4 regions of the Actinoplanes sp. NPDC051494 genome follow, and region 2 is predicted to be linked to each of the others. Evidence: riboswitches for the same ligand, from Rfam matches in the RefSeq annotation. Region 2 holds a riboswitch; each other region holds the start of a gene.
The links. A riboswitch is a leader RNA that binds a small molecule or an ion and turns the genes downstream of it on or off. The one in region 2 is predicted to bind cyclic di-AMP.

Region 1 (6,982 bases), on a different contig from region 2:
GCCGACGGCCGCGCGTCCCGGCTGGCCGTGACCGAGTCCGGCCTGGCGGCATGTGCGCGCCTGCACGAGGGGCGCCACGCGCTGCTGAGCCAGGCGATGAACGACTGGCCGGAGGAGCGGATCCGCGCCTTCGCCGGCCTCTTCCACGAATTCAACAGCTCCGTCGAAGCGCTCCTGCGCAACGACCCAGCCGCAGCAGCACGGGAGAACGCGTGAGTAACTCCACCGAAACCGCACCGGCGGCAGCCGGGCGGGGCGGTCCGGCAGCCGCCCCAGGGTCCCCGCCCTCGGCGGAATTCACCCACCGCCAGGTCATCACCGTGCTGGTGGGCCTGATGATGGGGATGTTCCTGGCCGCGCTCGACCAGACGATCATGGCGACGGCGACCCGTACCATCGCCGACGACCTCAACGGCTTCAACCTGCAGGCCTGGGCGACGACGGCGTTCCTCATCACGTCGACGATCTCCACGCCGCTGTACGGCAAGCTCTCCGACATCTACGGACGGCGGCCGTTCTTCCTCGCCGCGATCGGCATCTTCATCGTCGGCTCGTTCCTCTGCGGGCTCTCGCAGAACATGTACGAACTGGCCGCGTTCCGGGCGATCCAGGGCCTCGGCGCCGGTGGCCTGATGTCGCTGGCGCTCGTCATCATCGGTGACATCGTGCCGCCCCGCGAGCGCGCGAAGTACCAGGGCTACTTCCTCGCCGTCTTCGGCACCGCCAGCGTCATCGGCCCGATCCTGGGCGGCTTCTTCGCCGGTGCCGACAGCATCCTGTGGGTCGACGGCTGGCGCTGGGTCTTCTACCTGAACATCCCGATCGGCATCGCGGCCATGATCGTCGTCGCCCGGGTGCTGCACCTCCCGCACACCCGCAACGACCACCGGATCGACTGGCCCGGCGCGCTCACCCTGGTCATCGGCCTGGTGCCGCTGCTCACCGTCGCCGAGCAGGGCCGTGACTGGGGCTGGGGCTCGGGCCGCGCGATCGCCTGTTACGTGATCGGCGTCCTCGGCCTGGTCGGGTTCGTCCTCGCCGAGCGGGCCTACAAGGACGAAGCGCTCCTGCCGCTGCGGCTGTTCCGCAACCGCACGGTCGCGGTCGGCGCCACCTCCAGCACCATCCTCGGCATGGCGATGTTCGGCGGCCTGATGACCGTCCCGCTGTACCTGCAGATCGTCAAGGGCAGCTCCCCGACCGTCGCCGGCCTGCAGATGATCCCGTTCGTGTTCGGCATCATGGCCGGTTCGATCACCTCGGGCCAGCTCATCGCCCGTACCGGCCGTTACCGGATCTTCCCGATCATCGGCAGCACCCTGATGCTGGTGTCGCTCGGCCTCTTCGCCCTGATCGGCGCGGACACCCCGCTCTGGCGGGTCATGCTGATCATGGTCGTGATGGGCCTGGGGCTGGGCGGCAACATGCAGCCGATGATCACCGCGGTGCAGAACGCGGTGTCGCCCCGCGAGATCGGTGTGGCCACCAGCTCGGTGACCTTCTTCCGCTCCATGGGCGGCACGCTGGGCACCGCGATCTTCCTCTCGGTGCTGTTCAACGTGCTCCCGGGCAAGATCTCCAGCGCCTACCAGGATGCCAAGATCGCGTTCCCGGGCGGCCAGGGCGGCACCACCGACCTCAACGACACCTCCTTCATCAACAAGCTCCCGGAGGCCGTCGCGCATCCCTTCAAGGTCGGGTTCGCCGACGGCATCCAGGTCGTCTTCCTGCTCGCGCTGGCGGTCATGGTCGTCGGCCTGATCGTGGTGCTCTTCCTGCCCGAGATCCCGCTGTCCCAGCGTTCCGCCCAGCAGCAGCGGGCGGCCGACGCGGCGGCCGCGGCCGACAGCGACGGGGTCCCGGGAGAGGCCGGCGCCGGTCCGGTCCGGTCCACCGCCGGTGGCGGCACCGCTCATTGACGAGCGGCGGCCGGGCGCTCGTACCCTGGACGCATGGCTGTAGTGAAGATCAACGCGATTGACGTCCCCGAGGGTGCCGGACCGGAGCTGGAGCAGCGGTTCGCCGCCCGGCAGGGCGCGGTGGAGAACGCCAAGGGGTTCCTCGGCTTCGAGCTGCTGCGCCCGGTGTCGGGAGAGAGCCGCTACTTCGTCTACACCAAGTGGGAGACGGAAGAGGACTTCCAGGAGTGGTCGGCCGGTTCCGGACGGGCCGCCCACGCCGGCGAGCGCAGCAAGCCCGTCGCCGGGGGCGCGAGCCTGCTGGAGTTCGAGGTCGTCCAGCACGTCGCCAAGTAACACCGCACGATGAGATCGGCCCGGGCCAGCACTGGTCCGGGCCGATCCGCGTCAGGCCTCCGCGTTGCGGGCCGCGGCGGCGATGAGGCGTTCGGCGACCTCTTCGCGGGCCAGGCCCAGGCGCTGGGAGGTGTCCCGGAGGATGTCGTACGCCTCCCGCACGCCGCAGCCCCGCTGGGCGATGATCACGCCGGCCGCCCGGTCGACCGCCGCGCCCTCACGCAGGGCCTGGCGGCGCTGGAGCTCGCCGAGGAGCACCTCGGCCTGGTTGACCAGGGCCATCGCTGTCAGCAGCAGCTCGGGGCCGAGGCCGCCGGGGTGCGCCACGAAGAAACTCACCGAGCCGACCGCCGAGCGCTGGATGTCGAGCGGGACGGCCGCCACGCCGCGCACCCCGAGCTCGCGGGCGCAGTCGTTCAGCTCCGGCCAGCGCGGGTCGGTGGTCAGGTCGTCGGCGGTGACCACGGCCCGGGTGCGGGCCGCTTCGAGGCCGGGGCCGTCGCCCGTGGCGTGCTGGAGGTCGTCCAGCGGCTGGGCGTGCGGACCCGAGGCGGCGAGTGCCGCCGGGCCACCCTCGGAGATCAGGGCGACTGAGCACCGCAGCGTGCCAGGAAGCGCGTGGGCACCGAAGACCGCCAGCCGCTCCAGTGCCCCGGGCACGTCATCGGCGGCCAGCAGGCGGGCCGTGAGCTCGTGCAGCAGCCCCGCCACCTCGACCGGGTGCGGACGGGTGACGCCGTACTCGACCGGCAGCGGCGTGACGGAGATCGAGGCCGACGGTGGGGCGCCGGTCGCCGGTGATGCGCGACGCGATGTTCGGCGCCGCCCGGAGCTCCGTTGCGGGGCAGACATTTGGCCGATATTGCCATGCCTTGGGGCGAACACGAAAGTGGTGTCCTCTATCGGGTGCCATCCCGGGGCGGGTCCGCCGGGGAGGCCTCGGGGGCGTCCTCGCGCTCGTCCGACTCGGCCAGGATGGCCGCGGCCTGGGCCCGGGGGTCGGCGCTGCCCGCTGTCCGCTCCTCGGGCAGCAGGTCGGCGGCGCGGTGCTCGATCCGATCATCGCTCATGGCCGATGGATTACCCAGAATGACCGGACATAACAGAACCCGGGGAAACGCAACGTCGCCCCCGGGAGAACCCGGGGGCGACGTCACGTAGATGTCGGTGTGCAGGTCGCCTCGCGGCGAGTGGCTCAACGCGGCTCCAGCCGAACGGTATTCCGCGAAGGCTTAGGGTGAGGCCCGGGGACACTGGTCACACCGACATCTGTCATCAACGGTCGGCACCCCACCGCCATTCCGGTAGCAATTGTGACCTGGACCACAAACTAGGAATTCAGCGCGTGGCCGTTGAGCGGCTGACGGGGCTTCGGGGCAGGTCCGCCCTCCGCACCCTCCTTCGCCGCCGAATAGGCCATCTGCAGGAAGTCCGAGACCGCGGTGGCCGTGAACACCGTCGCGGTCAGGCGGGTCAGCTTGGGGGCGAGCACCAGTCCCCCGGTCAGCCCGGTCGCGACCCAGACCGCCAGGCAGAACGGGCAGCTCACGAGTTCGCCCAGCGAGTGGCGCAGCGAGCTGCCCTGGTCGCGTACCTCCTCGTTGATCTCGCCACTGCCGCCCGGCTCGCGGTAACGGGTGAACGGCGCGCGCAGCGGGCTGGTGATCGAGTCCTTGGCGATCAGCCGGCTCAGCTTGTGCGTCGCCAGGGAGATCAGCACGACATCGCCGACCGCGGGCCGCTCGGGCACCGGCCGGCCGGTGAGCTTCGCGGTCGCCGCGAGCGAGGCCGCCAGGGCACCGAACGCGCCCATCGTCATGACGTATCCGTCGAGGGGGCGGTGTTCGTGGGGCGCGTACTGCCGCCGCAGCCGGTCGAGCCGGCCGCGCAACGAGGGAAGCATGGGGGGTCCCTTCAGTTTTTACAGTGCCTGGGTCAGCCGATGGGGGTCGACCTCCCGGCCCGGATGCCGGGCCAGGTACTCCGTCTCCAGCTCGGCCGTGCGCCGCAGGTGCGTGCTGAGCGCCGCGTCGGGGCCGTGGCGCAGGGTGTCCAGCCGGGTGCGGTGCAGACTGCCGAGTTCGCGCATGATGTCCTCGTCGGCGAGGCCGGCCGGATCGATGCCGGTCGCGGTGCCGAGGAGATCATCGGCGTCGGGTTCGCGCATGATCTCTCCTTCCCCAAGGGCCCGCGGCTGCTCTCGGCCGGGGCCGCTTGCTGCAACCGTTGCCCGTGCGGTCGGTCGCCAAACCCACGCCGGTACGCTCGACGGCATGAGAGGGCTGTGGACCCCGGCGTGGATCGCACGTCACGTGTTCGCGGTCGTGCTGATCGTGAGCTTCCTCGGGCTGGGCTGGTGGCAATTCAGCCGCGCCACCGAGGGCAACGCCCTGAGCTGGGGCTACACATTCGAGTGGCCGGTCTTCGCGCTGTTCGTCGGATTCATCTGGTTCCGCGAGGTCCAGCAGGAGCTCCGGAGCGGCCGGCCGGCCGCCGGGGACGAGCCGGCCGAGGAGATCGAGACCGCCGACGCGGAGCGCGTGACGATCCGCCGCCCCGTGCGCGTCTCCACCGCCCAGCGGACGCCGGCCGAGGAAGACCCCGAGCTGGCCGCGTACAACGACTATCTGGCCTGGCTGAACGCCCACCCCGGCGCGCGGCCCGGCGACTACCCCGGATACAAGAAGGCAACACCCAGTAACTAAGGACGTGGATCGTGCAGGGAGCCCTCACCCGTTACCGGATCATCGCCTGGATCGTCGGGGTGGTCCTCATCGCCCTGGTGATCGTCGGCATGCCGATGAAGTACATCGGCCACAACGACACGGTGGTCGCCACGATCGGGCCGTTCCATGGGTTCCTCTATATGGTCTATCTGGTGGCGGCGTTCGACCTGAGCCGGCGGGCCGGCTGGCCGTTGAAGCGGATGCTGCTGGTGATGCTGGCCGGCACGATTCCGTTCTTCTCGTTCTGGGCGGAGCGGGTGGTCACCCGTAAATGGATCCCGGAGGCCCTGAACGCGGAACCCGCGATGGCAGAATAAGCGAAAAGTAACGGCTGAAACGCGCTCCGTTATCAGGATCATTCGAATAAAAGTGATAATTGGCGCAAGTCACTCTTCGGGCTCTTGTTTTAATGTGGATCGCCGCTAAGTTGATGCGGTTGGTCCGGTCCGCAGCCACGCCCTCGGTGGCACCGGCCAGCGCCGCCGAATCGCACAGGGCACCGCGACCACCCCGTCCCCCGGGGTCCGCGTCCGTCCTGCCGCGAACCGGGGACCCACCGAGCAGCATCCGGGGTGAATCCGCGCAAGCGGTAGGGCCTTCTTCCCGCCCGAATCCGTCAGCTAACCCGGTAGGCGGCTCAGCGGAAGAGAGGCCGTGCACCGTTGCGACACGCCCGCATGAGGCTACGCACCCTGGTGGTCGCCGCATTAGCGATCGCCATCACCGGTTCCATCGCGCCGGCAGCCGCGCACGCGGAACCCTCGTCCAGTGACATCACCAAGAAGATCACCAAGGCGTCGGACGAGCTCGAGGACATCGTCGAGTCGTACAACAAGATGAAGATCAGCCTGGACAAGACGAAGGCCGAGGAGAAGAAACTCGCCGAGTCGCTCGGGCCCGCGAAGGAAGCACTCGCGGACGCCGGGGACCAGATGAAGCTCATCGCGTCGTCGGCCTACAAGACCGGCAAGGTCGGCACGATGAACGTCGTCCTCGAAGGCAGCTCGAACCTGATGGACCGCATGTCGATCCTGGAGCAGATGTCCCGGACCCGGCAGCGCGACATCGACACCTACACGGCCACGACGCAGGATTACAGCGAGCGTCAGGCCGCGTTGAAGTCGACCCAGGACAAGCAGGCCGCCGAGGTCAGGGAACTCTCCGATCGCAAGAAGAAGATCGAGGGGAACCTCAAGGAGCTGTACGCCATGCGCAAGGCGGCGTACGGCCGGGAGACCGAGAAGGCCACCAAGTACACCGGCTCGGTGCCGAACATCGCGGGCTCCGCCGGCACGGCGGTCTCGTTCGCGTACGGCGCCATCGGGCTCATGTACGAGTACGGTTCCGGCGGCCCGAACACCTACGACTGCTCGGGGCTGACCTCGGCGGCGTGGGCCGCGGCGGGCAAGTCGCTGCCGCACAACGCGGCGGCTCAGTACAGCGCCACCTCCCGGGTCTCCCGTTCCGAGCTGAAGCCGGGTGACCTCGTCTTCTACCGCAGTCTCGCGCACGTGGGGCTCTACGTGGGTGACGGCATGATCATCGACGCGTCGCACGCCGGCGCCCCGGTGAAGAAACGGACGATCAACATCATGACCCCGTACGCGTACGGGCGAGTGGGCTGATCCTTCGCACCAACGGGTAACGGCCGGCCTCCCGCGAGGGAGTGCCGGCCGTTGTCAGATACGGAACAGGCCGGCACCCCTGTCGGGGCACCGGCCTTTGTGGTCGGTCGAGAGGTCAGGCGGCCTGCAGGCCCTCGGCCCGGGCCAGCTCACGCAGCCGGCCGAGCGCCTGAATCTCGAGCTGGCGGATGCGCTCGCGGGAGAGCGAGAAACGCGACGCCACCTCGGTCAGCGAGTGCTCGCGACCGTCCTCGAGGCCGTACCGGGCCCGCATGATGCCCGCGGACCGGTCGTCGAGGTGGTTGAGCAGGCCCTCGATGCGCTGACGCTCCAGCGCGGTGAGCACGATCTCCTCCGGCGACGGCGCGTCGCTGTC
Region 2 (6,982 bases):
CGTGGCGATCTCGTACCCGGGCGGCTCGGACTCCAAGGCCCTGATGCGCCACGCGGACGCCGCGATGTACCGCTCGAAGCGCCGCGGCCGCAACGGTGCCACGGTGTACGTCGAGGAAGAGGTCGAGGCCCCCTGGATGGACGTCAGCTAGGAGCGCAGTGCCAGGGCCACCCGCAGGGCCCGGCCAGGGGTGGACGGGCCGCTGTCGGCGTCCCAGACCTCGGAGAGCACCGCGAGCACGAAGCCCCAGGCCCGTGCCAGGTCGAGGCTGAGGCCGAGACCGTCGGCGAGTTGTTCGACCCGGCGCGGGAGCAGGGCCAGGGTCGGTTCGTCGCCGGTCAGCGGGTTGCAGAGGATCGGCGCGAGCTCGGCGCCGGGCGGTCCGGCGACGCCGTGCGGGTCGATGGCCAGCCAGGGCTCCCGGGTGCCGGCGAGCACGTTCTCGTGGTGCAGATCGCCGTGCAGCAGCACCCGGCCACCGTCCTGGCAGAGCTCGGCGAACAGCCCGGCGGCCCGGACGACGAGCTCGCGGGGCAGCGGGTCGTCGCCCGGATACCGTTCGAGGTGGGCGGCGAAGTCCGCGCTCCGGCCGGCGATGTCCTCGACGCCGGGCACCACGGGGCGGTGCAGCCGGCGGATGATGTCGACGAGCACCGCGGTGGCCTGTTCGTCGTGGTCGCGGACCAGGGCCCGCAGGGTGGTGCCCGGCTCGGCGCGTTCCAGCAGCAGGGCCCCGCGCACCCGATCACGGGCGAGCAGGCGCACGGCGCCCTCCCCGGCGAATCCGGTCAGGGCGGCGGCCTCGGTGGCCAGGTGCGGGGAGCCGGGTACGCCCACCTTGAGCACCGCCGCGGACCCGTCGGCCCGGCGCACGGGCGCCACCCAGTTGAACGTCAGCGGGAACGGCTCGCCGACGGTCAGCTCCCAGTCGCCCGCGACCGCGGCCACGGTCCGCGGCAGCGTATCCAGCCAGCGGCGCCCCGCCTCGCCCCAGTTGCCGACCACATTGGCGACGAACACGTCCGGCAGCATCGCCCGAGGGTAGCGAAAAAGAGGAAGCCGCCACGACCGTGGCGGCTTCCTCAGGGGTTACGACGGGGGTGTCAGCCCGGCCGGCGGTAGGCGACCGGGGTACCCGGCCGGTCCATGTCCGCCATCCGGACGTAGTCCCCGGTGTGCGGGGCGTGCACGATCTTGCCGTCGCCGACGTAGATCGCCACATGGTGCACCGGGCTGCCGTAGAAGATGAGGTCCCCCACCTTCAGGTTCGACCGGCTGACGCTGCGACCGGCACCGATCTGGCTGCCGGTGTAGTGCGACAGGGAGACACCGACCGTGCGCCAGGCGACCTGGGTCAGCCCGGAGCAGTCGTACCCGGTCGGGCCCGCGGAGCCGAAGATGTACGGCTTGCCGATCAGATCGCAAGCCTTCTGCGCCGCCCGGTTGCCCGCTTCCTGGGAGTAGGTCGCGGGGCAGGGGCCGAGCTTCAGCGGTCCATCGTCGACACCGGACGCACCGTAGGCCTCGATCCGCAGTTCCTGCAGGTCGTCGACCTTCTTCTGGATCTGGTCCTTGCGAGTGGCGAGGTCCTTGTCCCGGGCCGCGACCGCGTCGGTCAGGGTGGCCAGATCCGATTTCTGCTTCGCGTACTTGTCGCGCAGTTTGGCGACGCCCGCCACCTCTTGCTGCTGACGCCGGGCGAGCTGGTCGAGAAACATGAGCTTCTCGGTCAGTCCGGTCGGCGACCCGGTGACGACCATCGACTCGAGCGCGCCGGGGGATCCCCGCATGTACGCGTCGGATGCCATGGCGCCCACCTGCGACATGGCGAGATCGACCTCGAGCTCCAGCGGTGCGAGCTTCTTGTCGATCTTCTTCAGCTGGGCCCGGTTGCTGCCGAGCTCACCGTGCACCTTGTTGTACTGCTCGATAAGCGGCTCGAGCTTGTTCCACTGTTCATCGATCTGCTTCTCGATGGTCGAGGGTGCCGGCGTCGCGTTCGCCGCCGTGGGTACGAGCACGACCCCGATGGCGGCGACGACACAGAGCAGACTGCGCAGAACTGCGGCGCGGGGCGCCCCAATCCGTTTCACGTAGGTGCTGTGTCCTTTCTTCCCTCAGCCGCCGACCGGGTTAGCTGTCGGGTTCGGACGGGAAGCGCGTCCGGCCGCGATCGTGCTGCGGCTTCACCCCAGAGGATCGTGGGTCCCCGGTTCGTGTACGACGATTAGGCGGTGACCCGTCAGTTCGCCCGGGTTCGGACGAGGGGGGACCGACGAGCCGGGCACCACCGTACTCCGGATCTTCCGTGATTTGAACCCGGCCTTACCACCATCAACGGCACGTAAGACCCAGTGACGGACAGTAATTAATGAAGGATTAAAGCGGCCAGGCCATCAACGCACGGTCGAGCCAGGGTACGACCAGGATCACCGTGGGTAGCACCAGCAGGCACACCGCCGAGGTGGACGCCAGCACGGTGACCGCCACCGACCGGGGGTCCGGGCCGGTCAGCCGGTCCAGGCGACGGCGGCGTTCCTCAGCGGCACCGGCCCCGATCTCGTCGGGGGCGTCCGGGCTGACCGCGTCGCCGAGCACCTGGAGGGCGCAGTGCAGCGCGCCGGCGCCGGCCCGGGTGCGCGCGGCGTCGTCGGCGGTCATCTCCAGCAGCAGGTGCACCGCGTCGAGCGGGGCCCGGCTGCGCAACGGGCGCGGCACCGCGCGGTAGAACGCCGTGAAGGACTCCATGACCAGGTCGTGGCGGTGCCGCAGGTGGGCCTGTTCGTGCGCGATCACGGCGGCGACCTGGTCGGTGCCGAGCACCCGCAGCGCTCCCCCGCTGAGCACCACCCGCGGCCGGCGCCCGGGCAGGCAGTAGGCGAACGGCAGCGGGCCGTCGAGCACCCGCAGGCCGGCGGGCACCTCGGCGGGCAGTTCGCCGTGGCGTTCGGCGGTGTCGAGCAGGTCGACCAGCATGCGGTGGCGGGCGCGGCGGGTCCGCGAGCGGTGGCTCACCCCGGCGAGGGACACCAGCAGCCGGATGATGATCAGGGTGGCCACGCCGAGCGCGGCGATCAGGGCCGCGGCGCCGGCCGGTTTGCCCGAGCCGAGCTCGTCGACCAGCTCCTGGGGGCCGGCGAGCACCACGCCGAGCGCGCAGAGGATGCCGGTGAGCGTGATGCTCTGCCACAGCACGACCGCAGCGGCCGGGGCGCGGGCGGTCCAGCGGGCGCGGGCGAGGATCCCGGGCACGGCGAGCGACAGGGTCAGCCCCAGCGCGCCGAGCAGCAGTGCGGTCACGGTCTCCTTTTCGCAGCCTCGATCGCGGCTTCCAGGGCGGACGGGTCGATCCGCCCGACAAAGTGTGCCAGAGCCGCGTCGCGGGCCGCGTCGTCCGGGGCCGTGCCGAGCGCGTCGAGCATGAGCGCCGCGGTCATCTCCTCGCGCGACTGCGCGGGTGCGTAGCGGTAGGCCCGGTCGGCCTTCTGCTGCGTGACCACGCCCTTCTTGGCGAGACGGTCAAGAACGGTCATCACCGTGGTGTACGCCAGCCCGCGCTCACCGCTGAGCCGTTCGTGGACCTGCCGGACGGTCAGCGGCTCGGCGGCGTCCCACAGCTGTCGCATGATGTCGCGTTCGAGGTCGCCCAGTGCCATGTGACCCACTCTACTGCACGGCGTCGTACTACGACGCGTAGTATCTACTACGGGACGTCGTAGAGGAGGCCATCCGTGGACGTGCTCGACCTGACCCGGCTGCAATTCGCGGTCGTGACGATCTACCACTACTTCTTCGTGCCGCTGTCGATCAGCCTCGCCGCCACCGCGGCCGGGCTGCACCTCACCTGGCTGCGCACCAGCAACGACAAGTACCGCGACCTGACCAAGTTCGTCGGCAAGCTGCTCATCGTCACGTTCGCGGTCGGCGTGGTCACCGGCCTCGTACAGGAGTTCCAGTTCGGCATGGGCTGGAGCAGCTTCGCCAGGTTCTACGGCGACGTGTTCGGCCCGACGCTCGCGATCGAGGGCATGCTCGCGTTCTTCCTCGAGGCCACGTTCCTCGCGCTGTGGTATTTCGGCTGGGACCGGCTGCCGCGCACGGTGCACGCCGCCACCATCGTGATCGTCGCCGTCGGCACGGTCCTGTCGGCGTTCATCATCCTGGCCGCCAACTCGTTCATGCAGCACCCGGTCGCGTACTCGCTCGACCCGGTCACCGGCCGGGCGCACCTCGACAGCTTCCGCGAACTGCTGCTCAACAAGGTCAACCTCGCCGCGTTCCCGCACACCCTCGCCGGGGCGGTCATGGTCGGCGGCTCGCTGCTGCTGGCCATCGGGGTCTGGCGGTTCAAGGCGACCGCTGAGGCCGGATTCCGTACGCTCGCCCGGCTGGGTGCGTGGCTGACCGTCGCCGGCGGCGCATTCACCGCGATCACCGGCGACCACCTCGGCAAGGTCATGACCGAGGTCCAGCCGATGAAGATGGCCGCCGCCGAGGCCCTGTACGAGACCACCACCGGCGCGCCGTTCTCCGCGTTCGCGCTCGGCAAGCTCGACGGCAGCGAACCGTTCTTCACCGTCGACATCCCGTACCTGCTGTCGATCCTGGCCACCGGCGACCCGCACTCCACCGTGCAGGGCATCAACAACCTGCAGGAGCAGTACGTCGCCCAGTACGGCCCGGGCAGCTACATCCCGATGATCCCGGTCGCGTTCTGGTCGTTCCGCCTCATGATCGGCATCGGCATGGTGGCGATGCTCGTCGCGGCCTACTACCTCTGGGTCACCCGCAAGGGCCGCGAGCCCGGGCGATGGTACGACCGCCAGCTGATCCGCTTCCTGCCGCTGATCCCGCTGCTGCCCACCGCGGCCAACTCGATCGGCTGGGTCTTCACCGAGACCGCCCGCCAGCCCTGGATCGCGTTCGGCATCTCCAAGGTCGCCGACGGCATCTCCCCCGGCCTGACCCGCGCCGAGGTGATCGCGTCCCTGATCGGCTTCGCGCTCATCTACGGCATCGTCGCGGTCGTCTGGTACCGGCTGATCCGCCACCTCTCCCGCCAGCCGCTGGCACCGGCGGCCGAGGCCGCACCCGAGCGCGCCGACGCGCCCGTCTACTAGGAGCAACCGATGGTCACCCTCTGGTTCTCACTCGTCGTCCTCTGCTGGGTGCTGTTCTTCGTCCTCGAGGGCTTCGACTTCGGCGTCGGCATCCTCGGCCCGGTCCTCGGCCGCGACGACCACGAACGCGGCGCGATCGTGCGCACCGTCGGCCCGTTCTGGGACGGCAACGAGGTCTGGCTGGTCGCCGCGATCGGCGTCACGTTCGCCGCGTTCCCCGACTGGTACGCCGCCCTGCTCTCCGCCCTGTACCTGCCCATGGTCGCCATCCTGCTGCTGCTCGCCATCCGCGGCGTGGCCCTGGAGTTCCGCGGCAAGGGCGACGGGGAACGCTTCCGCCGCCGCTGCGACGCCGCCCTGGCCGCCAGCTCGGCCGGCATCGTGCTGCTCTGGGGCGCGGTCCTGGGCGTGTTCACCCACGGCCTCGCGCTCGGCGCCGACGGCCAGGTCACCGGCACCGGCGTGAGCCGCAGCCTCGGCCCGCTCACCTCCGGCCCGGCACTGGCCGGCGCCGCCCTCGCTCTCCTCGGCGCACTGCTGATCGGCGCGGCCTTCCTCACCCTGCGCACCACCGGCCCGGTGCACGACCGGGCGAAGCGGTGGACGGTCCGGCTCGCCGGCGCCGGCACGGCCGGAGTCGCGGTCGCCGGGATCGCCACCGGCTCCCCGGTCACCCTGGCCGTCGCGGTCCTGCTGCTGGGCGTCACGCTCACCGCCCGGGGTGGCCGGGAAACGCTCACCTTCGCCGGTACGGCCCTCGGGGCGGCCACCGCGGTCGTCGCGGTGTTCACCTACCACGGCGACGTGGTGCTGCGCAGCACGCTCGACCCGGCCTGGTCGCTGACCATGACCGGGGCGGCCGCCACCCCGTCGGCCCTGAAGCTGATCACCGTCGTCGGCGTCGTCGTGCTCCCCGGTGTCGTCGTCTACCAGGCGTTCTCCTACTGGGTCTTCCGCCGCCGCGTGGCCAGCGCCCGGGTCCCCTCGTGACCACGCGCGGCCCGGTCGACCCGCGGCTGCTACGGCACGCGCGCTCCGGGCGTACCGGAATCGGGGTCCTGTCCCTGATCGGCGCCGGCCAGGCGGCAGCCACCGTGCTCCTCGCGGTCGCCCTGGCCCGCGTCGTCACCGGCCGCGACGCGATCGCCCTGCTGGCCACGGCGTTCGTCCTGCGCGCCGGCCTCACCTGGGCCGAACAGGTCGTCGCGCAGCGCACCGCCGCCCGCGTCACCGGCGAACTGCGCCGGGCCACCCTCGCCGCCACCCTGCGCCACGGCCCGGCCTGGGTCGCGAGTTTCGGCACCGGCCGCCTGATCACCACGCTGACCACCGGCCTGGACGCGCTGCGCCCCTGGTTCTCCGGATATCTACCCGCCCTGGTCCTCGGCGTCGTGCTGCCCCCGGCGGTGCTGCTCGCGATGGCGTCGGTCGACCCCGGCTCGGCACTGATCGCCCTGGTCACCCTGCCGCTGCTGCCGATCCTCGGCGCGCTGGTCGGCTGGGCCACCCAGAAACGCGCCGACGAGGCATGGGTCGCCGACGCCCGTCTCAGCGGCCACTTCCTCGATGTCGTCCGCGGCCTGGGCACGCTGCGCGTCTTCGGCCGCGCGGACCGCCAGACCGCCGTCGTGCGGGACATGACGGACAAACACCGCACCGCCACCGTACGGGTACTGCGCGTCGCGTTCCTCTCCTCGACCGCCCTGGACCTCGTGGGCACCCTGTCGGTCGGCCTCATCGCGGTCGAGGCCGGGCTGCGGGTGGCGAGCGGCGACATGGAACTCGGCGCGGCCCTGCTGGTGATCCTGCTGGCCCCCGAGGCCTACCGGCCGCTGCGCGAGATGGCGGCCCGTTTCCACGCG
Region 3 (6,982 bases), on a different contig from region 2:
CACGTCTCCCGCACGACGGTAGAGACGGATCCACCTCGCTCAGGACCGGCCCGGATGGATGCGCCCACTCCCTCACCGGACGGACGCACCGCTCAACCGACTGCGACGGACACTCCTCCCACGCCAGGCGGGCGCACCGCTAGGCCGACCGCGACGGCCTCTCTCGCACCACGCGGGCCCGGCCGACCGCAACAGACACCCTCCCCACGCCAGGCGGGCGCACCGCTCGGCCGACCGCGACGGACGGAGAGCCTTCTCGCGCCAGGCGGGCCCACCGCTCGGGCGCACCTCGACGGCGCCGGGAACGGCCGGCAGCCCAAACAGGAAGAAAGAACGATCGTTCTACCGGCAACCGGAGGATGCCAGGACAGGACCGCCCGACCGAGGTGGGTGGAGAGGCAGCCCGGCCGAGGGAGGCAGGCGGCCGAGGGAAGCAGGCGGCCGAGGGAAGCAGGCGGCCGAGGGAAGCAGGCGGCCGAGGGAAGCAGGCGGCCGAGGGAAGCAGGCGGCCGAGGGAGGCAGAGAGGCCGATTCACCAGGCTGCACGATGCGCTGCGCAGCGCCGGGGACAGCCCCGACCGGGCCGGTGCCGGACGACAGCAGGGCGCGGCCTGTGGAAGGCCGCGCCCTGCTGAACTGTCCACTGCTTATCTTCGGTGCCTGGCCGCTCTACTTCCCGGCGATCCGGAGGTCGTCAGGCCGCGAGGCGGCGTACGACGTAGTTGCTGCTCCAGATCTTGTGCTTGCCGACCCGGGCTCCCGAGTGCGGCGAGTCGTAGATGTAGCCGCCACCCGCGTAGATGCCGGCGTGGTAGCCGTGGCCGCCCGAGCGGAAGACGATCAGGTCACCGACCTGCTTCTTGCTCTTGCTGACGGACTTGCCGTAGTTCTGCTGCGAGTTCGCCTTGTGGGGCAGGCTCTTACCCGCGGCCTTCTTGTACACGTACTTGGTGAAGCCCGAGCAGTCGAAGCGCTTGGGGCCCGACGCACCGTACTTGTAAAGAGCGCCCTTGTGCTTCTTGGCCTCGGCCAGGATCTTCGCGCCGCTGTTCTTGACCGTGATCCGGACGCTGCCGGAGTTGAGCGCCTTGACGGAGCCGCTGCCGGTGTACTGCGTGTGGAGCCGGACGCTGCCCGTGGGCTTCGTCGTCAGGGTGGCCGTGCCGCCCTTGTTCAGCTTCTTGGTGGCAATGGTGACCCACTTGCCGTTGCGCTTGGCCTGCAAGCGTACGGATCCGCTGGTCACGACCTTGCCGGTCTTGGGGTTGATCACCTTGGCGGTCACGGAGACCTTCTGACCCCACTTGATGGTGCGAGCGGAGTAGCGGTTGGCGATCTTGGGGGTGACCTTCGCCGCCGCTGCCGCCTTGACCACGGGGGCCGCGGTGACGGGCGCTGCTGCGGCGGAGGCTGCCGGGGTCGCGACCAGTTGGCCGGCGCAGAGGCAGAGTCCCAGGGACAGTGCTGCTGTTCCGGTACCGACGGACATGCGGCGGCCACGGCTCGAACTGCGTTCGTGCACGGTAGAGATATCCCTCCGGCACGCCTGCGAGGTTAGCTGTCGGGTTCGGGCGGGAAGGTGTGCCCGGTCGCCAGGAAGACGACTTCACCCCAAGGTCCGCGAGTCTGTTCGGCTCGTGATCGGACCGGTTATGGGTCCCCCGTCCCTGCCCCCGTCTGCCTGTTTTGGTCGTTCGAGTTCGTCGGTCGCTCCGAACGGACCGGGGCAGGGCTCGGCGTGATCCGTTCGATGCGAGCGGCGAGCGGGTGCTCACCGGCCCGTCCTTGCTACCTGAATTTTCCGCCGACCGTTAGCCCCACCGTCATCACTGTGAGTAATTGGCACGCGAGCCGATGTCCGCTTTGTAACCGCGCCGTGACAAATGCCGCGACCCTGTGCGCATGGTCGATCACACTGCGCCGATGGTTACGGGTGAATCAGAACACACAAAAAGCCGCAGCCGGGCTGATCATGGACGCCCACCAGGTCGGACTATTGCCATCGCAAACACCCCTACCGGCGCTAATACGGCACCGGACGACCCTGGTTGATCATCCTTTCGGAGGAGGGCGGCCGGAGGAGCGGTGCGGTTGTCCACAGGCCCACCTGGGACCACTCGACGTAGTGTCCGTTTCCGGTACCCTCGCCACCGTGACGGACGGGAAAATGCCCCTGCGGGCCAAGGTCGCGAGTTCGGTCTCGCGCGGTGCTGCCGCCCTCTCCAGGGTGGCGGGCCGCGGTGACGGCTCGGTGATCGGCGGGTGGATCGGTCTCAAGATCGATCCGGACCTGCTGCGCAACCTCGCGTCCGGGCGGGCCATCGCGCTCGTCTCGGGCACCAACGGCAAGACGACTACGACACGTTTCGCGGCGGCGGCCCTCGGGGTGCTGGGCCCGGTCGCCACCAATTCCTTCGGCGCCAACATGCCCACCGGGCACACGTCCGCACTGGCGAAGGCCGGGGCGACCCCGTTCGCCGTGCTGGAGGTGGACGAGCACTACCTGGCCCGGGTCATCGAGGAGACCACGCCCCGGGTCGTGGCCCTGCTCAACCTCTCGCGCGACCAGCTCGACCGGGCCAAGGAGGTGGCGATGATGGCGCAGATGTGGCGCACCGCACTCGCCGCCCACCCCGACGTCGCCGTGGTCGCCAACGCCGACGACCCGATGGTGGTCTGGGCCGCGGTCAACGTGGCGCACGTGAGCTGGTTCAGCGCCGGCCAGCGCTGGACCGACGACTCCTGGGTCTGCCCGGAGTGCGGCTCCCCGATCAACCGCGCCGACGGCGACTGGTGGTGCACCGGCTGCACGCTGCGCCGCCCCAAGGCGCAGTGGTCCGTCGAGGACGACGGCGTGCTGGACCCCAAGGGCGACTGGCACCTGGTCAAGCTGCAGCTGCCGGGCCACGTCAACGTCGGCAACGCGGCCACCGCGCTCGCCGTCGCCGCGGAGTTCGGTGTCCGCCCGATAGAAGCCGTGCCGCGGCTGGCGAGCGTCGCGTCGGTCGCCGGGCGCTACGCCCAGGTCGACCGGGACGGGCGCAACATCCGGCTGCTGCTGGCGAAGAACCCGGCGAGCTGGCTCGAGGCCTTCGACATGGCCGAGACCGCGCCGACCCTGCTGTCCATCAACGCCCGTGACCCCGACGGTTTCGACACGTCGTGGCTCTACGACGTCGACTTCTCGCCGCTGCGGGGACGGCCTGTCTACATCACCGGCGACCGGGCCTACGACCTCGCTGTGCGCCTCGAGGTGAACGAAGTGGCGTTCCGGCACGTGCTTACCTTCGACGAGGCAGTCCAGGCCACCCCGCCGGGACGACTCGAGGTGATCGCCAACTACACGGCGTTCCAGGACATCCGAGCGGAGCTGGACCGTGTCAACTGAGCCTGCCCGCCGCGGACAAACGAGGAAAAACCATGAGTGAGAGCACTCTGCGGATCGTCTGGATCTACCCCGACCTGCTGTCGACGTACGGCGACCGGGGCAACATGCTGATCCTGGCCCGTCGCGCCGCCCTGCGCGGCATCCCGGTGGAGACCTACCAGGTGCGCTCCGACCAGGCCATGCCCGCGACCGCCGACATCTACCTGATCGGTGGCGGCGAGGACGGCCCCCAGGCGCTCGCCGCGCAACGGCTCATCGCCGACGGCGGCCTGCACCGCGCGGTCAACCAGGGTGCGGCCGTGCTGGCGATCTGCGCGGGCTACCAGCTCTTCGGCGGTTCGTTCTACGCCAAGGGCGCCCAGTGCCGCGGCCTCGACCTGCTCGACATCAACTCGGACCGGGGCGAGACCCGCGCGGTCGGCGAGGTCCGCGGCGACATCGACCCGCGGCTCGGGCTGCCCCCGCTGACCGGCTTCGAGAACCACGGCGGCCGTACCCATCTCGGCGCCGGCGTCGCCCCCCTCGCGCGGGTCACCGCCGGGATCGGGAATGACGGGCAGACCGAGGGCGCTTGGAACGGGAAGATCCTCGGCACGTACGCCCACGGCCCCGCACTCGCTCGCAACCCAGCTATAGCCGATCTGCTACTGCGTTGGGCGATCGGCGCGGATAGTCTTCAACCTCTCGACGACACCTGGGCCGAACGCCTCCGCGGCGAACGACTCGCCGCCGCGAGTACCGTCTGACCCAGCACGCACCACCAGCACCCGATGGCACGCCAGACCAGCACTTTCCTGGACCGACGAAAAGTAGGGGCGGTACGCCTGCATGACTGACATCCTGATCGCCCCGCGGGGCATCAACACCCCCGCCGCGGACCCTCAGGCCAGCCAGCAGCTCACGGCCGCCCCTGCCGCCGACCTCGTGACCACCGACGAGGTGGCCACGCCGATGAGCCGGCGGCACCGCCTCCTGCGCTTCGGTGTCCTCGGGGCGGTCGTCGCCGGCCTCGGTGTGGCCGCCATGGTGCTGCCGCTGCAGGCCATCGCCGACTCGATCGTGGCGCTCGGCCCGGCCGCGGCCATCGTGGTCGCGGTGGTCGGCGGTCTCCTGCTCTCCGTCCTGGTGCCCCGCACGGCCATCACGGTGGCCTGCGGCGCCCTGCTGGGCCCGGCGACGGGTGCCGCCACCGCGCTGGCCGCCGCGGTGATCGCCGCGGTCGCCACCTACTACGCGGGCCGCTGGGCCGGCCGCGGCGCCCTCGGCGCCAAGAACGGCAGCAAGATGGAACGCCTCGACGGCTGGCTCAACCGCCGTGGCCTGTCGGCGGTCCTGCTGGTCCGCTTCCTCCCGCTCGCGCCGTTCGGCCTCATCGGCTACGCGTACGGCACGACGTCGGTCTGCCGCAAGCGCTACCTGCTCGGCACCACGCTCGCCTCGATCCCGTCGGCCGTCTCCTACGCGGTGATCGGCGCCGCGGTGGCCGCCCCGGGCTCGCTGAACCCGCTGACCCTGGCCCCGGCCGCGATCGGCATCGGCCTCACCACCACGATCGTCTTCCGCTGGCGCCTGGCCGCCAAGCGCACCGCGGCCGCCGCCATGACCGCTGCCGCCATGACCGCTGCCGCCGCGACCGCCTGACCAAGCACGACAAGAAGCCCGGCCGGTGACCACCACCGCCGGGCTTCTTGCATGTCGGCCCGACGACGGACCGGCCGCTCAGGACAGCGCGGCGAGGTCCTGGAAGTAGCCGGGGTAGGTCTTGGCCACGCAGCCGGGATCGGCGATCTCGATGCCCGGGGCGCGCAGGCCCAGCAGGGACAGGCTCATGGCCATGCGATGGTCCTCGTACGTGGCGAACCGGGTGGGCCGGGGCCGGCCCGGGTTGATCGTGAAACCGTCCTCGTCCTCGGTGGCGTCGATGCCCGCCCGGCGCAGCTCGGTGACCACGGCCGCGATGCGGTCGGTCTCCTTGCCGCGGATGAAGCCGATGCCGCGGACCCGGGTCGGGGAGTCCGCGAAGACCGCCACCGCCGCCAGCGTCTGGGCGGTGTCCGAGATGTCGGCCATGTCGACGTCGACGCCGTGCAGGCGGCCGGTGGAGCTGACCGTCATCGAGGTGTCGGTGCGGGACACCGTTGCGCCCATCCGGGCGAGGACGTCCGCGAACCCGACGTCACCCTGCAGGCTGTCGGTGCCCAGCCCGGAGACCGTGACCCGGCCGCCGGCCACCGCCGCCGCGCCCAGGAAGTAGGAGGCGGCGGTCGCGTCGGGTTCCACCGCGTAATCGGTCGGACGGTAGGCCCCGGCGGGGACCGTGAGGCCGGTGACGACGACGCCGAAAGCGGCCATGACCGCCCTGGTCATCTCGACGTACGGCACCGAGACCAGCGGCGAGGTCAGCGCCACCGTCAGCCCGTCGCGCATCAGCGGGCCGGCCATCAGCAGCCCGGACAGGAACTGGCTGGAGATGTGCCCGCTGACCTGGACCTCTCCCCCGCGCGACGGCCCCCGGACGGCGGCCGGCAGGCAGCCCGGCTCACCCAGCTCCTCGACCTCGGCGCCGACCTGGCGCAGCGCGTCCAGGACCGGGCCGAACGGGCGGGCCCGCAGCTGCGGTGTGCCGTCGACGACCGTGCGGGCGCCGAGCAGTGCCGCCGCGGGCAGGATGAAACGCGAGGTGGTGCCGGACTGCCGCGCGTCGACGGGCCCGCCCTTCGAGCAGGGGCCGGCCACGGTGACCGTACGAGATGAGGGGTCAGCGGTGACCGACGCGCCCAGCGCGGCCACCGCGTCCATCATCGCCCGGGTGTCGTCGGCGAAGAGCGCGCCGGTCAGCGTGGAGGTGCCGGGGGCGAGCGCGGCGCAGACGAGCGCGCGGTTGGTGATGCTCTTGGAGCCCGGCGGGCGCACGGTGGCGTCCAGGGGCCTGGTCAGCGGGGTGAGATGCTGCACGTCGGGCATGCCGGCATTGTGACGCGGAAAAGGCCCGCCGGAGCGAGCCTTTTCCACCAGTTGGTACCGGATCAGACGACGACGCTGACCAGCCGTCCCTTGACCACGATCACCTTGCGGGGCTCGCGTCCGGCCAGCGCCTCGGCGATCGCTTCCAGCGCCGCCGCGCGTACGGCGTCCTCGGTCGTGTCCGGCGCGACCTCGACCCGGCCGCGGACCTTGCCGTTGATCTGCACCGGATAGGTGATCGACTCGGCCTTCAGCTGAGCCGGGTCGGCGACCGGGAAGTCCGCGTAGGCCAGGGTGTCGTCGTGACCCAGCTTGCGCCACAGCTCCTCGGCCAGGTGCGGGGCGAACGGCGACATCATCAACACCAGCGGCTCGACCGCCTCGCGGGACACCGTGGGCAGCGGGGTCAGTGCGTTGGTCAGCTCGATCAGCTTGGCGATCGCGGTGTTGAAGCGCAGTTCCTCCATGTCGGCGCGGACGCCGTCGATGACGCGGTGCAGGACGCGGCGGGTCTTGGCGTCCAGCTCGGTGTCGCCGGCCCGGATCGCACCGGTCTCCTCGTCGACGACCAGGCGGTAAGCGCGCTGCAGGAAGCGCTGCGAGCCGATGACCGCGCGGGTGTCCCAGGGG
Region 4 (6,982 bases), on a different contig from region 2:
CGGCGAGTTCCGCACGCTCGGCGTCATCCTGTTCACGCTGGCCACCACCGGCAACAGCCGCACGGTCGAGGCCATCGCGGCCCACGCCGCCCAGCAGGGGTACGCGATCACGCTCATCCCGGTGGCGGTGCCGACCCAGGACGGGCTGCTGGGGGCGTTCACCCGGCTCGGCGAGCTCGCGGTCGACGGCGTCGTGGTGATCATGGAGGTGCACCTGCTCGACGCCGCCAACCTGACCCTGCCGCCGGGCATGCAGGTCGTGGTCGTCGACTCCGACGCCGGTGAGCGTTACCCGGTCGTCGACACCGACCAGGCCGACGGCGCCCGCCAGGCCACCCGGCACCTGCTGGAGCTCGGCCACGAGACGGTCTGGCACGTCAGCGGGCCGGCCGAGTCGTTCGCGGCCGGTCGGCGCACCCAGGCCTGGGCGGAGACCCTGCTCGCGGCCGGACGGGCCGTGCCGCCGCCGCAGCTGGGCGACTGGACCGCGGAGTCGGGATACCGGGCCGGGCTGGTCCTGGCCGCCGACCCGTCCTGCACCGCGATCTTCGCCGCCAACGACCAGATGGCGCTGGGCGTGCTGCGCGCCCTGCACGAACGCGGCCGCGCCATCCCCGGCGAGGTCAGCGTCGTCGGTTTCGACGACCTGGCCGACTCGCACGCGTTCTTCCCCCCGCTGACGACGGTCCACCAGGACTTCGCGGAGGTCGGCCGGCGCTGCGTGGACGGCCTGCTGCGCCAGATCCGCGACCAGCCCGGCCGGCTCGATCAGCCCGGCCAGCTCGATCAGCCCGGCCACCCGGGGACCGACCTCGTCCCCACCCGCCTCGTCGTGCGGGACAGCACCGCGCCGCCGCCCGCACCGCCTCGTTGAGGGGGTCCGGTCGCCTACGGGGGCAGGCGACCGGACCCGGTTCACTCAGACCGCGAGACGCTGACCCACGAAGATCAGGTTCGGGTCGCTCACCGCGCCGCTGTTGAGCTGGTAGAGCCCACGCCAGCCGCCCGGGACGTGCTTGGCGTTCGCGATCTTCGCCAGGGTGTCACCGGACCTGACCACATAGGTACGGCCGGTCGCCTTGACCGACGTGGAGCGGGTGCTCTTGTGCGCCTTCGTACGGCTGCTGGTCGTGCTCTTCTTGCGGGTGCTCGTGCTCTCGGTCTTCTTCTTCGCCGTGCTCTTGCTCACCGAGGAGCCCGACGTGTTGGTGCCGGAGTACGACTTCGACGAGCCGGCCTTCCTGCCGCAGACCGGCCAGGCACCGATGCCCTGACCGGAGCGGACCTTCTCGGCGATCCGGATCTGCTGCGACTTGCTGGCCTTGTTCGCGGTACTCGCGTACTTCGTGCCGCCGTACGCCTTCCAGGTGCTCTTGCTGAATTGCAGGCCACCGTAGTAGCCGTTACCGGTGTTGATGCTCCAGTTCCCACCGGACTCGCACTGTGCGATGGCGTCCCAGTTCACGCCGGACTTCGCCTGCGCCGCGCCGGCCGAACCGAGCAGGAGGCCGCCACCGGCGGCTCCCGCGACGATCAGGCCGAGACTACGGCTGCGCAGGGATTTCTTGCGAACGTGGTGCTTTGCCATGAAGTTTGACCCTCCACGCCTGCGAGGTCAGCTGTCGGGTTCGGGCCGAGGAGCCCGGCCGCGGTGTGCGGCTTCACCCCGAGGCGCGCCGTGCGGCGCGCCGGAAAACCTGTGGGTCCCCCGCTTCCTGCCTTGAGGTTGAGGTCCCGGTCCGGTCGGTGGCAGGACTCGGCGTTACCGACCGCGGGGCCCGCGTCAGCGGACTGGCCGACGATATCCACGCCCCAAGGGCGGACAGCAAACTTCTGACCCCGAAAGGTGAGCTTGTCTACACCCCAGGGGTCCCCCGTGAATGTGGAGAAAGGCGGACAGATCACCGCACCGCAGGGAGCGTCGGCAACAGCGCGACACGCAGGCCGAGCCGCAACGCAGCCAGTGTCAGGGCGGTCGAGTCGGAGGTGGTGTCGAGGTCGGCCGCGTGAGTGGGCTCGCGCAGACCGAACGCGTACCATCCGCCGTCGGTCGTCGCTCCGATCACCACGTCGAAGTTCCGCAGGAGATCATGAGCGTCCCGCATGAGCTGCGGGGTCATCTCGGGTGTCTCCACAGTGATCATCAGGAAGTCGCTACGGCGGTACACGCTGGGGGCGGCGCAACGGAAGAACCGGGTCATGCCGATAAGTGGCCGGAACCCGTCAGAAAGTTGCCACGCTCAGCAGGAAATCCACTCCGTGACCGTGGTCACTTCCGCGAGCACCTCCGGGAGCGGTGCGACGCCCAGGCCAGGGCCGTCCGGGACCCGCAGATGACCGTTCTCGAGCTCGAACGGCTCGGTGATGTCGGTCTCGAAATACCGCCGCGACGCGGACGTGTCACCCGGCAGGGTGAACCCCGGCAGCGCGGCGAGAGCCACGTTCGCCGCCCGCCCCAGGCCGGTCTCCAGCATGCCACCGCACCACACGGGTACGCCGTGAGCGGCGCACACGTCATGGATCCGGCGCGCCTCCAGATAACCACCCACCCGGCCGGGCTTCACGTTCACGATCGCGCAGGCGCCCATGCTGATCGCGGCGGCCGCGGTCCGCGCCGATGTGATCGACTCGTCGAGGCAGATCGGGGTGCCGATCATCCGGGCCAGCTCGGCGTGCCCGGCCACGTCGTCCTCGTCGAGCGGCTGCTCGATCAGCAGCAGCCCGAACGGGTCCAGCCGGGCCAGGTGCCGGGCGTCACCCAGGGTGTACGCGGTGTTCGCATCGACCTGGAGCAGGACGTCGTCACCGAACCGCTCACGGACCGCGCGGACCGGCTCGACGTCCCAGCCGGGCTCGATCTTCAGCTTGATCCGCAGGTATCCCTCGGCGAGGTAGCCGTCGACGGCGTCGAGCAGTTCCGGCACCGAGTCCATGATGCCGACCGAGACACCGCAGGGCACCCACTCGCGTACGGCGCCCAGCTCGCGCCCGAACGAGCGGCCGGCCGAGCGCAGCTCGGCGTCGAGGACCGCCGTCTCCAGCGCGGCCTTCGCCATCCAGTGCCCCTTGAAGCCGGACAGCGCCCGGCCCACCGCGTTGCCGTCCAGCCGGGGCGCCGCGGCCAGCGTCGGCACCAGGAAGCGGCGCAGCACGTCCGCGGCGGCGTCGACGTACTCCGAGGAGTAGCGCGGGTCGCTCATCGCGACACACTCGCCCCAGCCCTCGGCCCCGTCGGTCACCACCCGCACCAGCAGCACGTCGCGGGCCGTCTCGGTGCCGAACGACGTCCGGAAAGGACTGACCAGCGGCATGGCGACCCGCCGCAGCTCGACCCCGGTGAGTTTCACGCGCCACCCCGCATCACGTAGCCGCCGAGTCGGTCGAATCCCGCGAAGCGGTAACCGTCGGCCATCAGTCCGGTGAGGACCTCCCGCACGTCGGTCCGCCACCGCCGGGCCGCGGCGGGATCGGTGCCCCGCAGCCGCTCGACGTCCTCCGGCACGGCGACCAGCACCTTGTCCCCCTTCATCGGCCCGCGCTCCCCGGCGCGGTCCAGAGCCGCCACCCCGTCCGCCGCGGTGCCCCGCAGCGGGGTGGCCCCGCTGACGTCCCAGCGGACCAGCAGGCGGTCCGACGGGCCCGCGTCGTTGAGCCGGTCGTGCATGGACCCGTAGAAGTCGGGGAGGTACTCGACCGGCTCCGCCCCGAGCTTCGCCAGGTTGAAATACGCGTTCCGGGCCACCAGCGGGTCGAACGTCCACGTGATCGCGATGGCCCCGCGCTCGCGCGCCCATCTGCGCTGGTGCTGCTTCAGGGCGTAGCCGGCACCCCGGCCGGCCGAGCCGGGCACCACGCCGGCGACGTGGCTGTGCAGCTCGGCCTCGTCCGGCGGGCCGAAGAACCCGACGCAGCCGCCGACCAGCACACCGCCGTCGTAGGCCCCGGCGACGTAACCGCCGGCCTTGGCCAGCGCCCGCAGCAGTTCGGAGCCGAGCATCGGCGCCGGCTCGTCGTTCCAGATGCCGCCCAGCATCCGGTCCAGCGCCTCCAGGTCGGGGAGCGCGGAGAGGGTACGCACCTCGATGCTCATCGAGACAGCAGATCGCTGATCAGGCCCGCGATCAAGACCGCACGCGCGGGGAGTTCACCGACGATCACGTGCTCGTCGTCGGCGTGGGCGCCACCGCCGACCGCCCCGAGACCGTCGAGGGTCGGCACCCCGATGCCCGCGGTGAAGTTGCCGTCGGACCCGCCACCGACCGCGGCGGCGGTGGGCGCGGGCAACCCCAGCCGGGCGGCGACCCCGGTGGCGCGCTCGAACAGCGCCGCCGTCGCGTCCGGGCCCATCGGGGGCCGGTTGGGGCCACCCTGGATCTCCAGCCGGGCCCCCGGTAGGACCGGGCGCAGCGCGTGCACCGCGGCGTCGACCCGGCGTTGCTCGGTGGCGTCCCGGACCCGTACGTCGACCGCGACCTCACCGAGCGCCGGGACCGTGTTCTGCGAGGTCCCGGCGCCGAGCAGGGTCGGGGTGACGGTGGTGCCGCGGGCCGGGCCGGCGAGCGCGGCCAGGGCGAGGATCTGGTGCGCCAGCTCGACGGTGGCGTTGATCCCGAGCTCGGGCTCCAGCCCGGCGTGCGCGGCGCGGCCGTGGACCAGCACCCGGTAGCGCGAGACGCCCTTGCGCCCGGTCTTCAGCGCTCCCCCGGCGGCGGCCGCCTCCAGCACCAGCGCGGCGGCGCATCCGGCCGCTTCCTTCTCGATCAGGTCCCGCGACGTGGGCGATCCGATCTCCTCGTCACACGTGATCAACAACGTCACGCCGCCGAGATCGATCGTGTCCCCGACGGCCCGTCCGATATCCGACAGATCATCGGTGGAACGCACCATATCGGACAGTTCGGCCAGGGCGTGGAAGGCCAGCACCAGCCCCGCCTTCATGTCGACACAGCCCGGGCCGCGCAGGATCCCACCCCGCACCCCGTACGGGAGAGAGGTGAGCGTGCCCACCGGCCAGACCGTGTCGTGATGGCCCAGCAGGAGCACCCGGGACGGCCCGGCGCCGAGCCGCCACCGCAGGTGGACCCGGTTGTCGACGGTCAACCGCTCGGGTTCGGCACCCAGCAGCCGGGTGCCCAGCGCCGCGACGGCCTCGGTGCTAGCGGCCAGCGCGACCGGGTCGCTCGAGGGCGACTCACAGCGCACCAGCCGCTCGATGTCCGCCACCATCGATGGCAGCCGGGCGGTCATCCGGTCCCGCAGGCTCATACCCGGTCATCCTACGGGGCCAGGGGGCGATAGTGTGCTAACCCGTGACCCGGCCCCTACGCCCCGGTGACCCCCACGAGCTGGGCGGTTACCAGATGTTGTCGCGTCTCGGCGAGGGCGGCATGGGCGCCGTCTTCCTCGGCCGGGACGCCACCGGACGACTGGCCGCGATCAAGGTCATCCGCCCGGAGTACGCCTCCGACGACGAGTTCCGTGGCCGGTTCCGCAGCGAGGTCACCCGCGCCCGGCAGGTGCCACCGTTCTGCACCGCCGAGGTCCTCGACGCCGACCCCGAGCACGAGACCCCCTACCTCGTCGTCGAGTACGTCGACGGCCCCAACCTCGCCGAGGTGGTCGAGGAGAACGGCCCGCTCACCGCCGGCAGCCTGCACAGCGTCGCGGTCGGCGTGGCCACCGCGATCGCCGCCATCCACGGTGCCGGGGTCATCCACCGCGACCTCAAGCCCCGCAACGTGCTGTTCTCCCTGGGCACCCCGAAGGTCATCGACTTCGGCATCGCCCGCGCGGTCGAGATCACCAGCAAACACACGCGTACGGACCAGATGGTCGGCACGGTCGCCTACATGGCCCCGGAACGTTTCGACGCCGACAGCAGCGCCACCGGCCCGGCCGCCGACGTGTTCGCCTGGGGCGCCGTCGTCATGTACGCGGGCACCGGGCGTACCCCGTTCGCCGGCGACACCCCCGCGGTGACCGCCGCGAAGATCCTCACCCAGCCACCCGACCTCGACGGCCTGCCGGACCCGCTGCGCGGCGTCGTGGCCCGCAGCCTGGCCAAGGACCCCCGCGAGCGCCCCACCGCGTACGAGCTGCTCGACCTGCTCCTCAACGCGGACCAGGGCGGTGAGCAGACCCTCGCGCAGCGCCCCGAACTGCTCGAGGCCGCCGAGGCCGCCCGCCGCATCCGCCCACCGGCCCCGCGCCGCACCGGCCGGGTCGCCCTCGTCGCGGCCGCCGTCGCGGGACTGCTCCTGGCCGCCGGAGGTGCCGCGTACGGCGTCAGCCTCGCCCGCGACACCGGCCCGTCCGACGACGCCGGCATCACGGTGGCCGCACCCGCCCCCCGCACGGTGCGCGGCCTCTCGGTCATCGACCCGCTCGACCGCCCGGGTCAGTGGCGCACGGTCACCGACGACCCGGGCGGCTCCTGCGTCTTCACCGGCGGTGCCCTGCACATGACCACCGACGAGTACAACTCCTACGCGTGCGAGGGCCCGCAGGACTCGTTCGCCGGGGACCAGGCCATCGCCGCGGACGTGACGCTGCTCGACAAGGACAGCTGCGCGGTGATCCGCTTCCGCTACAACGACCCCAGCGGTTACCTCCTCGCGGTCTGCGCCGGCGTCCTGCGCATCGACCTCGAGAACGACGGCCGCGCGACCACCCTCACGTCGGTCGCGTCCGAGACGTTCGCCCCGGGCGCCACCCACCGGGTCCAGCTCGACCTGCGCGGCCAGGACGCCACCGTCTCGATCGACGGGACCCCGGTCTTCCAGGCCCCGATCACCGACCCGACCCTGGTCGCGGGCCAGGTCACCCTCGGTGTCGAGCGCGCACCCGGCGAGGGCGACGGCAAGGTGACGTTCGCCAAGGCGGAGATCCGCTCCCTGTAGTCGCAGAAATCCACCCGCCCGGTGATCCACACCGATCGACCTCACGTATCTTGACGTACCGGTCGGCACTCGTCACAAATCAG

Region 1: linked by a shared signal. The riboswitch ahead of ACIA6A_RS32490 (C40 family peptidase) and the one ahead of ACIA6A_RS19590 (NlpC/P60 family protein) in region 2 are both predicted to bind cyclic di-AMP.
Region 3: linked by a shared signal. The riboswitch ahead of ACIA6A_RS14695 (C40 family peptidase) and the one ahead of ACIA6A_RS19590 (NlpC/P60 family protein) in region 2 are both predicted to bind cyclic di-AMP.
Region 4: linked by a shared signal. The riboswitch ahead of ACIA6A_RS36365 (transglycosylase family protein) and the one ahead of ACIA6A_RS19590 (NlpC/P60 family protein) in region 2 are both predicted to bind cyclic di-AMP.

What each region holds. Positions count from the first base shown of each region.
Region 1 is NZ_JBITDZ010000011.1:289,381-296,362, reverse strand. Features, by position in the region: gene ACIA6A_RS32535 (MarR family winged helix-turn-helix transcriptional regulator) at 1-216, shown strand, start outside; gene ACIA6A_RS32530 (MDR family MFS transporter) at 213-1,919, shown strand; gene ACIA6A_RS32525 (antibiotic biosynthesis monooxygenase family protein) at 1,953-2,255, shown strand; gene ACIA6A_RS32520 (ANTAR domain-containing protein) at 2,307-3,107, opposite strand; gene ACIA6A_RS32515 (hypothetical protein) at 3,155-3,325, opposite strand; gene ACIA6A_RS32510 (DUF1360 domain-containing protein) at 3,586-4,158, opposite strand; gene ACIA6A_RS32505 (DUF6158 family protein) at 4,177-4,422, opposite strand; gene ACIA6A_RS32500 (hypothetical protein) at 4,529-4,960, shown strand; gene ACIA6A_RS32495 (DUF3817 domain-containing protein) at 4,972-5,298, shown strand; cyclic di-AMP (ydaO/yuaA leader) riboswitch at 5,503-5,631, shown strand; gene ACIA6A_RS32490 (C40 family peptidase) at 5,659-6,606, shown strand; gene ACIA6A_RS32485 (RNA polymerase sigma factor RpoD/SigA) at 6,722-6,982, opposite strand, start outside.
Region 2 is NZ_JBITDZ010000005.1:98,957-105,938, forward strand. Features, by position in the region: gene ACIA6A_RS19580 (diguanylate cyclase domain-containing protein) at 1-151, shown strand, start outside; gene ACIA6A_RS19585 (aminoglycoside phosphotransferase family protein) at 148-1,032, opposite strand; gene ACIA6A_RS19590 (NlpC/P60 family protein) at 1,104-2,093, opposite strand; cyclic di-AMP (ydaO/yuaA leader) riboswitch at 2,108-2,244, opposite strand; gene ACIA6A_RS19595 (M56 family metallopeptidase) at 2,380-3,300, opposite strand; gene ACIA6A_RS19600 (BlaI/MecI/CopY family transcriptional regulator) at 3,297-3,656, opposite strand; gene ACIA6A_RS19605 (cytochrome ubiquinol oxidase subunit I) at 3,732-5,120, shown strand; gene cydB (cytochrome d ubiquinol oxidase subunit II) at 5,130-6,110, shown strand; gene cydC (thiol reductant ABC exporter subunit CydC) at 6,107-6,982, shown strand, end outside.
Region 3 is NZ_JBITDZ010000003.1:459,616-466,597, reverse strand. Features, by position in the region: gene ACIA6A_RS14695 (C40 family peptidase) at 695-1,489, opposite strand; cyclic di-AMP (ydaO/yuaA leader) riboswitch at 1,529-1,703, opposite strand; gene ACIA6A_RS14690 (MurT ligase domain-containing protein) at 2,168-3,388, shown strand; gene ACIA6A_RS14685 (type 1 glutamine amidotransferase) at 3,421-4,134, shown strand; gene ACIA6A_RS14680 (TVP38/TMEM64 family protein) at 4,217-5,029, shown strand; gene aroA (3-phosphoshikimate 1-carboxyvinyltransferase) at 5,108-6,352, opposite strand; gene leuS (leucine--tRNA ligase) at 6,415-6,982, opposite strand, start outside.
Region 4 is NZ_JBITDZ010000014.1:171,543-178,524, reverse strand. Features, by position in the region: gene ACIA6A_RS36370 (LacI family DNA-binding transcriptional regulator) at 1-874, shown strand, start outside; gene ACIA6A_RS36365 (transglycosylase family protein) at 920-1,588, opposite strand; cyclic di-AMP (ydaO/yuaA leader) riboswitch at 1,590-1,772, opposite strand; gene ACIA6A_RS36360 (DUF2064 domain-containing protein) at 1,902-2,201, opposite strand; gene menC (o-succinylbenzoate synthase) at 2,241-3,347, opposite strand; gene ACIA6A_RS36350 (GNAT family N-acetyltransferase) at 3,344-4,090, opposite strand; gene ACIA6A_RS36345 (M20/M25/M40 family metallo-hydrolase) at 4,087-5,265, opposite strand; gene ACIA6A_RS36340 (serine/threonine protein kinase) at 5,310-6,899, shown strand.